Regions from separate parts of the Actinoplanes sp. NPDC049598 genome, predicted to be linked through region 1. Evidence: riboswitches for the same ligand, from Rfam matches in the RefSeq annotation. Region 1 holds a riboswitch; each other region holds the start of a gene.
The links. Region 1 has a riboswitch for cyclic di-AMP ahead of AB0J66_RS40615 (transglycosylase family protein). Riboswitches for the same ligand answer to the same signal wherever they lie in the genome.

Region 1 (2,190 bases):
GCGAGGGTCCCCCGCAGCGAGGGATCGACTTGGTCGCCGCGCACGGTGGCGATGTCGGACTGCCGGCCCAGCGACGGCTCGGCGGCGCGGTCCGGACTCAGCGAGTACGGGCCGCCGGCGATCCGCCTCTTCGCCGGATCCCGTTTGATCGTGTCGAGCTGATGGCGCAGCGAATCGATCGTGCCACCGCTGACCCCGCCGCGCAGGCTGGTCACGACCATGGCCGTGTCGGTGAGCTCACCCGCCCCGTCCGCCCGAACGGCTTGGTGGAGCACGTGCACGCCCAGGTCGGAGGGGATGGAGTCGAAGCCGCACGAGTGCACGATCCGGGCCCCCGAGGCGCGGGCCGCCTCGTGGTTGTCATCGATGCTCTGACGTGCGAAAAGTACCTCCCCGGTCAGGTCGAGATAGTCGGTTCCGGCCCTGGCGCAGGCGTCCACCAATGGCTTGCCGTATTTCGCATACGGCCCCACGGTGGTGACGAGAACCCGCGTCGCTTCCGCCACCCGGGCGACCGCCGCCGCATCGCCGGCATCGGCGACGAGGATCGGCCATTCGACGCCGAGCCGGCGTTTCACGGCGTCGAGTTTGCTTTCGGATCGACCGGCCAGCGCGATCCGGACGCCCTCGGGGGAATGCTCGGCGAGATGCCGTGCCACCAGCGCGCCGACGAAGCCGGAAGCGCCGTAGACGACGATGTCGTGCTCGGTCATGGTTGCCAATTCTCCAACAAGCCCCCTAAATGCGCGCGGCACGATAACGTCGGTCTCGCCTATTCCTATAAGAATCCGGCCGGACCCTTTCGCGGTCACTGCCGGTCCGTGCGGGCGGAACGCCGAATCCTGCCGCCGCCCGGCGGAACACATACTCACGGCATGGAGCGGGGGACCCGAGTTCTTCGGCGCTTTGGCGCGCCTCGGGGTGAAGCCGCGCACGCGCGGCCGGGCACCTCAGCCCGAACCCGACAGCTGACCTCGCAGGCGTGGAGGGTTCTTTGTCATGGCATCAATGTGCAAACCTGCCCGCGTAAGTCTGGGTCTGGCCGCCGCAAGCGTCACTCTGGTCGCCCCAGCGCTCACTCCCGCCGCACAGGCCGCGCCGGCGCTGGCCAAGGGTGGCTCGGTGAACTGGGACGCGATCGCCGAGTGCGAATCGGGCGGCAACTGGGGAATCAACACCGGCAACGGCTACTACGGCGGCCTGCAATTCAGCCGGAGCACGTGGAGCTCCCACGGCGGCGGCCGTTTCGCCCGCACGGCCGACCAGGCATCACGCGCGGAACAAATCCAAATCGCCGAGCTGGTCCGTCGTTCGCAGGGCTTGGGCGCGTGGCCGACTTGTGGCCGAAAAGCGACCTCTACCCGGCAATACCGCGCCGCAAACACAGAAAATAGGGCCAGCCGCTCGGCCACTCGTCAATCCTCCGCATCCACAGCTTCGTCCACAGGCCGGCAGTACATAGTCCGCCCGGGTGACACGCTCGCCTCGATCGCCGCCAAGGCGAATGTGGCGGGCGGCTGGCCGACCCTGTTCCGCCTGAATCGAGCAGTTTTGAGCAGCCCACATCGCATTTACCCAGGCCAACCTCTAGCGCTCTGAGCAGCAACGGGTCCAGGCCCTCAGGACTTGGGGGCCTGGAACTCGGGCTGGTCGAGAACGCGCAGCCAGGAACCGTCGGGCTGGCGGCGCGCCACCTGGGCCCGGGCTCCGGAGCCGTCCCGGGGCGGTGTCGAAGTCAGGGCCAGATCGCCGCTGAGCAGGGTGGGCAGCGGTTCCTCGGGCTCGAAGGCGGGCATGTGGGGCAGCGCCTCCTCCCACAGGCGTTGGATGGCGGCCCGGCCGACGGTCTGCCGGCCGGGCGGATAGGCCATCACGGCGTCCTCCTCGTAGAGCAGGGCCAAGCCCTCGGCGTCCTTGGCGTTGGCACGCTCGACGAAGAGGCGGGTCAGGTCTTCGGGGCGCTGGGCCTTCTCTCGTTCGGTCATGCGTTCAGCCTTCTCCAGGCGGTTCCACAAGTCCAACGCATGGTTTTTGTGGAAGCTAGAATCCTCAGTTATGGAGCTGCGGCAGCTGGAGTACTTCGTGACGGTCGCCGAGGAAGCGAACTTCACGCGGGCGGCGGAGCGGGTGCACATCAGCCAGTCGGGGGTGAGTGCCCAGGTCAAGGCACTCGAGCACGAGCTCGGGGCG
Region 2 (2,190 bases), on a different contig from region 1:
GGCCCGCGGAGCGGGCCTTGGCGTGACGGTACGCACCGGCCGAAAGTGGGGCAGAGGGAGTGAGGACAGACCGAGGCCGTCCCTACGGCGGGTGCCTGTGGCCAACTCCGTATCTCCGGAAAGCGCGAGCAAGTCACCTGGAGTCACCGGACCGACAGAGGGGCGCGACCGAACCGGTCGCGCCCCGCTGAGCAACTGTCGTACTTACCGCGTGTCTGAGGAACCTCAGACGAGGCGGCGGACCACGTAGTTGGTGCTGATCATCTTGCGCTTGGAGACGCGCGCGCCGGTGTGCGGCGAGTCGTACATGTAGCCGTTGCCCGCGTAGATGGCCGCGTGGTAGCCGTAGGAGCCGTTCCGGAAGATGATCAGGTCTCCGGCCTTCTTGGCGCCCTTGGCCACCGACTTGCCGGCGGACTGCTGCGAGTTGGCCTTGTGGGCCAGGTTCTTGCCCGCGGCCTTCTTGTACACGTACTTGGTGAAGCCCGAGCAGTCGAAGCGGCTCGGACCCGAGGCGCCGAACTTGTACAGCGCGCCGGTGTGGGCCGAGGCCTCGGCCAGGACCTTGGCGCCGCTGGCGACGACCTTCACCGCGAGGCGGCCGCCCACCTGCGGGGCGAACGTCGAGGTGCCGGCGTAGACCATGCGGAGCGAGCCGCTGGTCTTCGGGGCGGCGTACAGGGCGATGGCGCCGTTCTTGTTGACCTTGCCGGACGCCCAGTTCTGCCACTTGCCGTTGCGGAGCGCCTGCAGGCGCACCGTGCCGGACGTGACCGCCTTGCCGTTGGTCGGGTTGATGTAGCGGGCGGTCACCTTGACCTTGGCGCCCCAGGCCAGCGTGCGGGTGCTGACGCTGGTGCGGACGGTCGGCTTCACCTTCGCCGCGGCCTTGGCAGTCACGGCGGCCTGCGTCACCACGGGGGTGGCGGCGTGCGCGGCCGGCGTGGAGACCAGCTGGCCGGCGCAGAGGCAGAGACCGAGAGACAGTGCGAGTTTGCCGGCTCCGACGGACATGCGTCGGCCCCGGCTCGAACTGTGTTCGTGCACGGTAGAGAATTCCCTCCGGCACGCCTGCGAGGTTAGCTGTCGGGTTCGGGCGGGAAGGCTTGCCCGGTCGCTGGGAGGCGACTTCACCCCAAGGTCTCTCCGTTGATCGCCACCGGAGCGGGTGACGCGGAGGAGACCGCTATTTGGGTCCCCCGTCCCTGCCCCCGTATGCCTTTGTGGTCGTACAACTGCTCGTGGTCGCGCTGCCTGGCCCGGGGCAGGGCTCGGCGTGAACCGGGCGGCGCAAGCTTCCAGCGGGTTGCTGTCGGCTGATCCTTGGTACCCGAGATCCGTCCCGGGCGGCGGAAGCGGCTCAGTGACCGAGAGTAGTTGGCACACGGACCCCTGTCCGATTTGTGACCGCCGCGTAACTTTTGCCAGCACGGATCGTGCTGGGGCAAATACATTTTGTTGAAGGTTACGGGTGAAACAGAACACATAATTCCTCGTCACCGGCCGGGTGACGGCCTTTCCGTATTCACTCTTCCGCGGTTCAAACCTTCCTCACCGGGCAAAACCCGCTCCCCCGAACGGCCGAGTCGGATGCCGGACGGAGGGGGACCGGCGACAACTCGACGTAACAGGCGGTTCCGGTACCCTCGTCGCCGTGACGGACGGGAAGATGCCCCTGCGGGCCAAGGTCGCGACCTCCGTGTCGAAGACGGCGGCGGCGCTCTCCAGGGCCGCGGGACGCGGCGACGGCTCGGTCATCGGAGGCTGGATCGGCCTCAAGATCGACCCTGAGCTGCTGAGCCACTTGGCCACCGGACGCGCGATCGCGCTCGTCTCGGGAACCAACGGCAAGACCACCACGACGCGGCTGGCGGCGGCCGCGCTCGGCGTGCTCGGCCCGGTCGCGACCAACTCCTTCGGGGCCAACATGCCCACCGGGCACACGTCGGCCCTGGCCAAGGCCGGTCAGACCCCGTTCGCGGTGCTGGAGGTGGACGAGCACTACCTGCCCCGGGTCATCGACGAGACCAAGCCGCGGGTGGTGGCCCTGCTCAACCTCTCCCGCGACCAGCTCGACCGGGCCAAGGAGGTGGCGATGATGGCGCAGCTGTGGCGCACCACCCTGGCCGGCCACCCGGATGTGAACGTGGTCGCCAACGCCGACGACCCGATGGTGGTCTGGGCCGCCTA
Region 3 (2,190 bases), on a different contig from region 1:
CCGAGGAGACCACGTACTCGCTGCGCAACGGCGGCGGCTCGGCTCGGCTCGTGCTGCTGCACCACGGCAAGGAGGTCGAGGTCACCCAGGTCAAGCCGGTGACCGTGCCCAACCCGGCCCCGTCGCAGGTCGGCCCGGCGCCGGCCCAGCCGGCCGGCCGTGCTCCGGTGCGCCGCGCGACCGCCTGATTCACCGAATGACGAAAACGGCCCCCGGTGCGAACCGGGGGCCGTTTCACGTTTGAGTGGCGGATCAGAGCATCGAGACGTGCACGTGGTCGGTGTGGTCACTCGGCCCGTGGTACGCCCTCCACTCGCCCTCGGAGGGGAACCAGATCTGCTTGTACCAGATCACGTAATAGATGCCGAGCCGGTCCGCGTTGCGGACCAGGAACGCCATCAGGTTGTTCCCGTACTCCTTCATGTCCGCGTTGTGCGCGACCGCGAAACCGCTGTCCTGCAATGACCAGTCGCAGGCCCGGCCCTTCGGATGCTCGAACGGCCCGCCGTCACGGTGACAGCCCACGAATCTGTCGAAGCCCGCTTTCTTGACCTCTTTGTACATGTTCAAGGTCCGGGCGGTGATGCAGCCGCTGGTCGTCGGGTCCTTCACCGTGCACGACTCGGGCGAGAAACCGCCGTCGGAATTGCGGGGCGCGGCCTTGGCGACGGGAGATTTGGCGAGCACGTGGCCCTGGGTGAGGCCCTCGCCGCCGACCAGGTTGAGGGCCTGGCTGGCCGCTTCCTTCTGCTTCTGCATCGCGACCAGGTTGGTCTGCTGCTTCTTGACCTCGGCGTCCAGCGCCACCTTGGACTTCGTGACCTCGTCGATCGCCTTGTTGAGCTCGCCGAGCTTCCGGTCGTGCTCGGTGTTGATCTCCTCGAGCGACATGGCCCGGCGCAGGAAGTCGTCCGAGCCCTTGCTGCTGAGCAGGAAGCTGGCCGCGTTGAGCTGGCCGAACCGGTACTGCTGGTTGGCGATCGCGTTGACCTCGGGGATCAGCTCGTTGCGCCGGGCCTCGGCCGTCTTGATCTTGGTGGCGAGGGCCTTCTGCGCGGCCGTCGACTTGGCCACGGCGCCCTTGGCCTGGACGAACCGGCGGTTCGAGGACTCGATCAACTCGTCGAGGGTCTGGTTCTCCTTGCCGGCCGACTCGTCCGGGGTCGCGGAGGTCCCGTCGCCGGGCTCGGCGTAAGCCGGAGATATGGGCGAGGCCAGGAAAGCGACAGAGACGATCGGCGCCAGGGCAAGCATCAGCCACCGGCGGGGTCGTACGGTCATGCAGGTTCCTTCCGAGTAAACCGCCGACCGGGTTAGCTGACGGGTTCGGGACGGAAGCGATCCCTACCGCTTGACGCGGACTCACCCCACACTGACCTGGTTCCCCGGCTCGCCTCGCGGCGATTGGGCGGTGGCCGCCGGCACCTCGGGGGCGGTGCCTGGTTGGGCGGGCCGACGGCGAGTTTACCCGACAACGGGCCGCCCTTCAGGCCTCGCGAAACAGTATTCGCGTAGTCCACTTGTAACATTCCGTAATTGCAGTCACGGTGTGTCGCCATTCAATTGCGTCGCGTGCGATAACTGTCGATCGTTCGATGTCTTCGGTATGGTCGGTGCCGATCCCCACCCCCCGGGGATCGCCGCCTAATCGTTTCCGAACGAGCCGGGGAACCAATCTTTCCGGGGTGAATCCGCATCCGCGGTAGGGATCACTTCCGTCCCGAACCCGTCAGCTAACTCGGTCGGCGGCCGACGGAAGGAACAGGTGTGCGGCACAAGACTGTCCGGCGACGATTAGCAGCCACCCTGGCGCTGCTCGTCGCGCTCTCCGGCCTCGCGCTGGCCTCCCCGGCCTCGGCCGCGCCGGGCGACACCGGCGACGACGGCGAGGGCGCTCCCAAGACCCTGATCCAGCAGCTCGAGGCCGCCTCCAAGGGCTTCGTCGAGGCCAAGGAGGCGCTGGACCGCTCACGCAAGCGCCAGGCCGAGCTCGCGGCCAAGCTCAAGGAGCTCGACCAGCAGATCGGCCCGCGTCAGGCGGCGTTGGACGACATCATCCAGCAGTCGTACCGCACCGGGCGCCTCGGCCCGATGAGCGCGCTGCTCGCGGCCGGCTCGTCTGAGGGCTTCCTCGACCGGGCCGAGACCCTGGAGACGATCGCGGTCAAGGAGAACACGGCGGTCGCGGCG
Region 4 (2,190 bases), on a different contig from region 1:
TGAGTTCGATGTTCGACTTCACGAACGCGATCTGCCCGAGGAAATAGCCGAGAATCGTCACCCCGCAGCCCCACAGCGTGCCGCCGATGACGTTGAAAAGCAGGAAGGTGCGGTATTTCATGTGGCCGGCTCCGGCCACGATGGGCGTGAAGGTCCGCACGATCGGAACGAAACGGGCGAGAACGACGGACCGGGCGCCGTACTTCTCGAAGAATCCACTGGCCCGGGTCAGATTCTCGCGTTTGAACAGCCGCGAGTCCGGCCGCCGGAACAGCGACGGCCCGAAGCGGCGGCCGAAGAGATAACCGAATTGGTCCCCGGCCACCGCCGCCATCGACACCAGCAGGCACATCAGCCACAAGGGCTGCTTGAGGTACGTCCCGTCGGCCACCAGAAGCCCGGCGGTGAACAAAAGCGAGTCGCCGGGCAGAAAGAAACCGATCAGCAGGCCCGACTCGGCGAAGACGAGCGCCAGGATGCCGAGAAGGCCGAAGGTGGAGATCAGGTGTTCCGGGTTCAGGAACGAGGGGCCGAGGGCTGCGGTCATCAGATGGCGTCGCCTCTTCCGGAAAGTAAAAACCTACACTTTGTAGGTGTTACCAGCCTCGCCGGGCCTATCCCTCGACCGAGAATTGTGTGGCCTTTTTCACTGGTCGACTTACACCTCTTGTAGCAGATCAATAACTGCTTGTCATTTCAACTGCAAGAAACCGGGCACTCAGCAATGTGCCAACTACTTTGGGTAGTCTTTGCTGCTCGGAGGGAGCGGCGGAATTGGTGTAGCAAGATGGGGCCGACCGCAGAGCGGGCCGGCTCGCGACGAACCGGCTCACGCCGAGCCCTACCCCGGTCGGTCGTCGCGACCATGAGCGACACCACCACCGCGAAGGCATACGGGGCAGGGACGGGGGAACCACCATCGGCTCTTCGGCGCCACCGCACCCGGTGCGGGCGGCGTGGCGAGGGCCTTGGGGTGAAGCCGCCCCCGGCGGCCGGGCAACCTTCCCGCCCGAACCCGACAGCTAACCTCGCAGGCGTGCCGGAAGGATGTTTCCACCGTGCACGAACACAGTTCGGGCCGGCGCCGCATGTCCGTCGGCACCGGCACCATCGCACTGTCCCTGGGTCTCTGCCTCGGCGCCGGCCAGCTGGTCGGCACTCCGGGCGCGGTCGCCGCGGCGGGCCCGGCCCCCACGGCGCACGTCTCCGCGACGAAAGCCGCCGCGGCCAAGAAGAAGGTCTCCATCCGGACCACGTACAGCGCCCGGTCGTTGACCGCCGGCAAGTCGGTGCGGATCACCGCGACCTACCGCAACCCCGCCACCGGCGCGGCGATCACCTCGGGGGTGGTACGCCTGCAGGCGTACCGGAACGGCAAGTGGCACACCTGGTTCGCAAAGCGGTTGACCAGCAAGGGAACGGTCAGCTTCTCGGCCGCGCCGAAGGTGACGGGATACTTCCGCACCTCCTACACCGGCAACGCCGTCTTCGCCGCGCACGTCGGCCGGAAGATCAAGGTCACCGTGATCAGGCCGTCGTCCGGGAAGGGGGCCAAGATCCTGGCCGAGGCGCGTCGGCACGTCGGCGCGCTCTACCTCTACGGCGCGGCCGGACCGCACCGGTTCGACTGCTCCGGCTTCACGATGTACGTCTACCGCAAGTCGGTCGGTGTCAAGCTGCCGCACAAGGCGCATTCGCAGCAGCGGTACGGCCGTGGCGTCAGCAAGTCGGCCAAGAAGCCCGGTGATCTGCTGATCTCGCGCCGGGGTTCGTACGGCTACCACGCCGCCATCTACGCCGGTAACGGCTACATCTACGACTCGCCGCACAGTGGCGCGCGGGTCAGCAAGCGGAAGATCTTCAGCTCCAACTACGTCGTCCGCCGGCTCGCCTGACCCCGGAGCGGCGGACCGGGCCGGGAGGCGTACGGCGTTGTACCGCCTCCCGGCCCGGCCGCAAGCTCACTCGAAACGCACCCGGCTCAGCCACCCGGGGTAGTCGCTCAGCACGTACAGCTCGCCCTGCACGTCGACGCCGAAGGCGGTCGGCTGGGTCGGGAAGTTGCCGATGGTGGCGGACTCGTAGCCGCCGCCGGGCCTGGGGCGCACGGCGAAGGCGAGGGTCGAGCAATAGTCGCTCGCGATGTAGGTGCCCCGCGCCTTGGGGGTCCGGGAGCCCCGGTAGACCACG

Region 2: it holds a riboswitch for cyclic di-AMP, as region 1 does, so the genes downstream of both, AB0J66_RS34120 (NlpC/P60 family protein) here and AB0J66_RS40615 (transglycosylase family protein) in region 1, are expected to answer to the same signal.
Region 3: it holds a riboswitch for cyclic di-AMP, as region 1 does, so the genes downstream of both, AB0J66_RS30895 (hypothetical protein) here and AB0J66_RS40615 (transglycosylase family protein) in region 1, are expected to answer to the same signal.
Region 4: it holds a riboswitch for cyclic di-AMP, as region 1 does, so the genes downstream of both, AB0J66_RS39610 (NlpC/P60 family protein) here and AB0J66_RS40615 (transglycosylase family protein) in region 1, are expected to answer to the same signal.

Annotation. Positions count from the first base shown of each region.
Region 1 covers NZ_JBFAOX010000027.1:118,698-120,887, reverse strand. Annotated here, with positions in the region: gene AB0J66_RS40620 (saccharopine dehydrogenase NADP-binding domain-containing protein) at 1-713, opposite strand, end outside; cyclic di-AMP (ydaO/yuaA leader) riboswitch at 824-998, shown strand; gene AB0J66_RS40615 (transglycosylase family protein) at 1,123-1,599, shown strand; gene AB0J66_RS40610 (nuclear transport factor 2 family protein) at 1,620-1,985, opposite strand; gene AB0J66_RS40605 (LysR family transcriptional regulator) at 2,056-2,190, shown strand, end outside.
Region 2 covers NZ_JBFAOX010000018.1:156,440-158,629, forward strand. Annotated here, with positions in the region: gene AB0J66_RS34120 (NlpC/P60 family protein) at 226-1,014, opposite strand; cyclic di-AMP (ydaO/yuaA leader) riboswitch at 1,054-1,240, opposite strand; gene AB0J66_RS34125 (MurT ligase domain-containing protein) at 1,670-2,190, shown strand, end outside.
Region 3 covers NZ_JBFAOX010000015.1:130,198-132,387, forward strand. Annotated here, with positions in the region: gene AB0J66_RS30890 (glycoside hydrolase family 65 protein) at 1-188, shown strand, start outside; gene AB0J66_RS30895 (hypothetical protein) at 253-1,281, opposite strand; cyclic di-AMP (ydaO/yuaA leader) riboswitch at 1,288-1,421, opposite strand; cyclic di-AMP (ydaO/yuaA leader) riboswitch at 1,632-1,764, shown strand; gene AB0J66_RS30900 (hypothetical protein) at 1,768-2,190, shown strand, end outside.
Region 4 covers NZ_JBFAOX010000026.1:49,781-51,970, forward strand. Annotated here, with positions in the region: gene AB0J66_RS39605 (VTT domain-containing protein) at 1-547, opposite strand, end outside; cyclic di-AMP (ydaO/yuaA leader) riboswitch at 925-1,052, shown strand; gene AB0J66_RS39610 (NlpC/P60 family protein) at 1,059-1,895, shown strand; gene AB0J66_RS39615 (PQQ-dependent sugar dehydrogenase) at 1,962-2,190, opposite strand, start outside.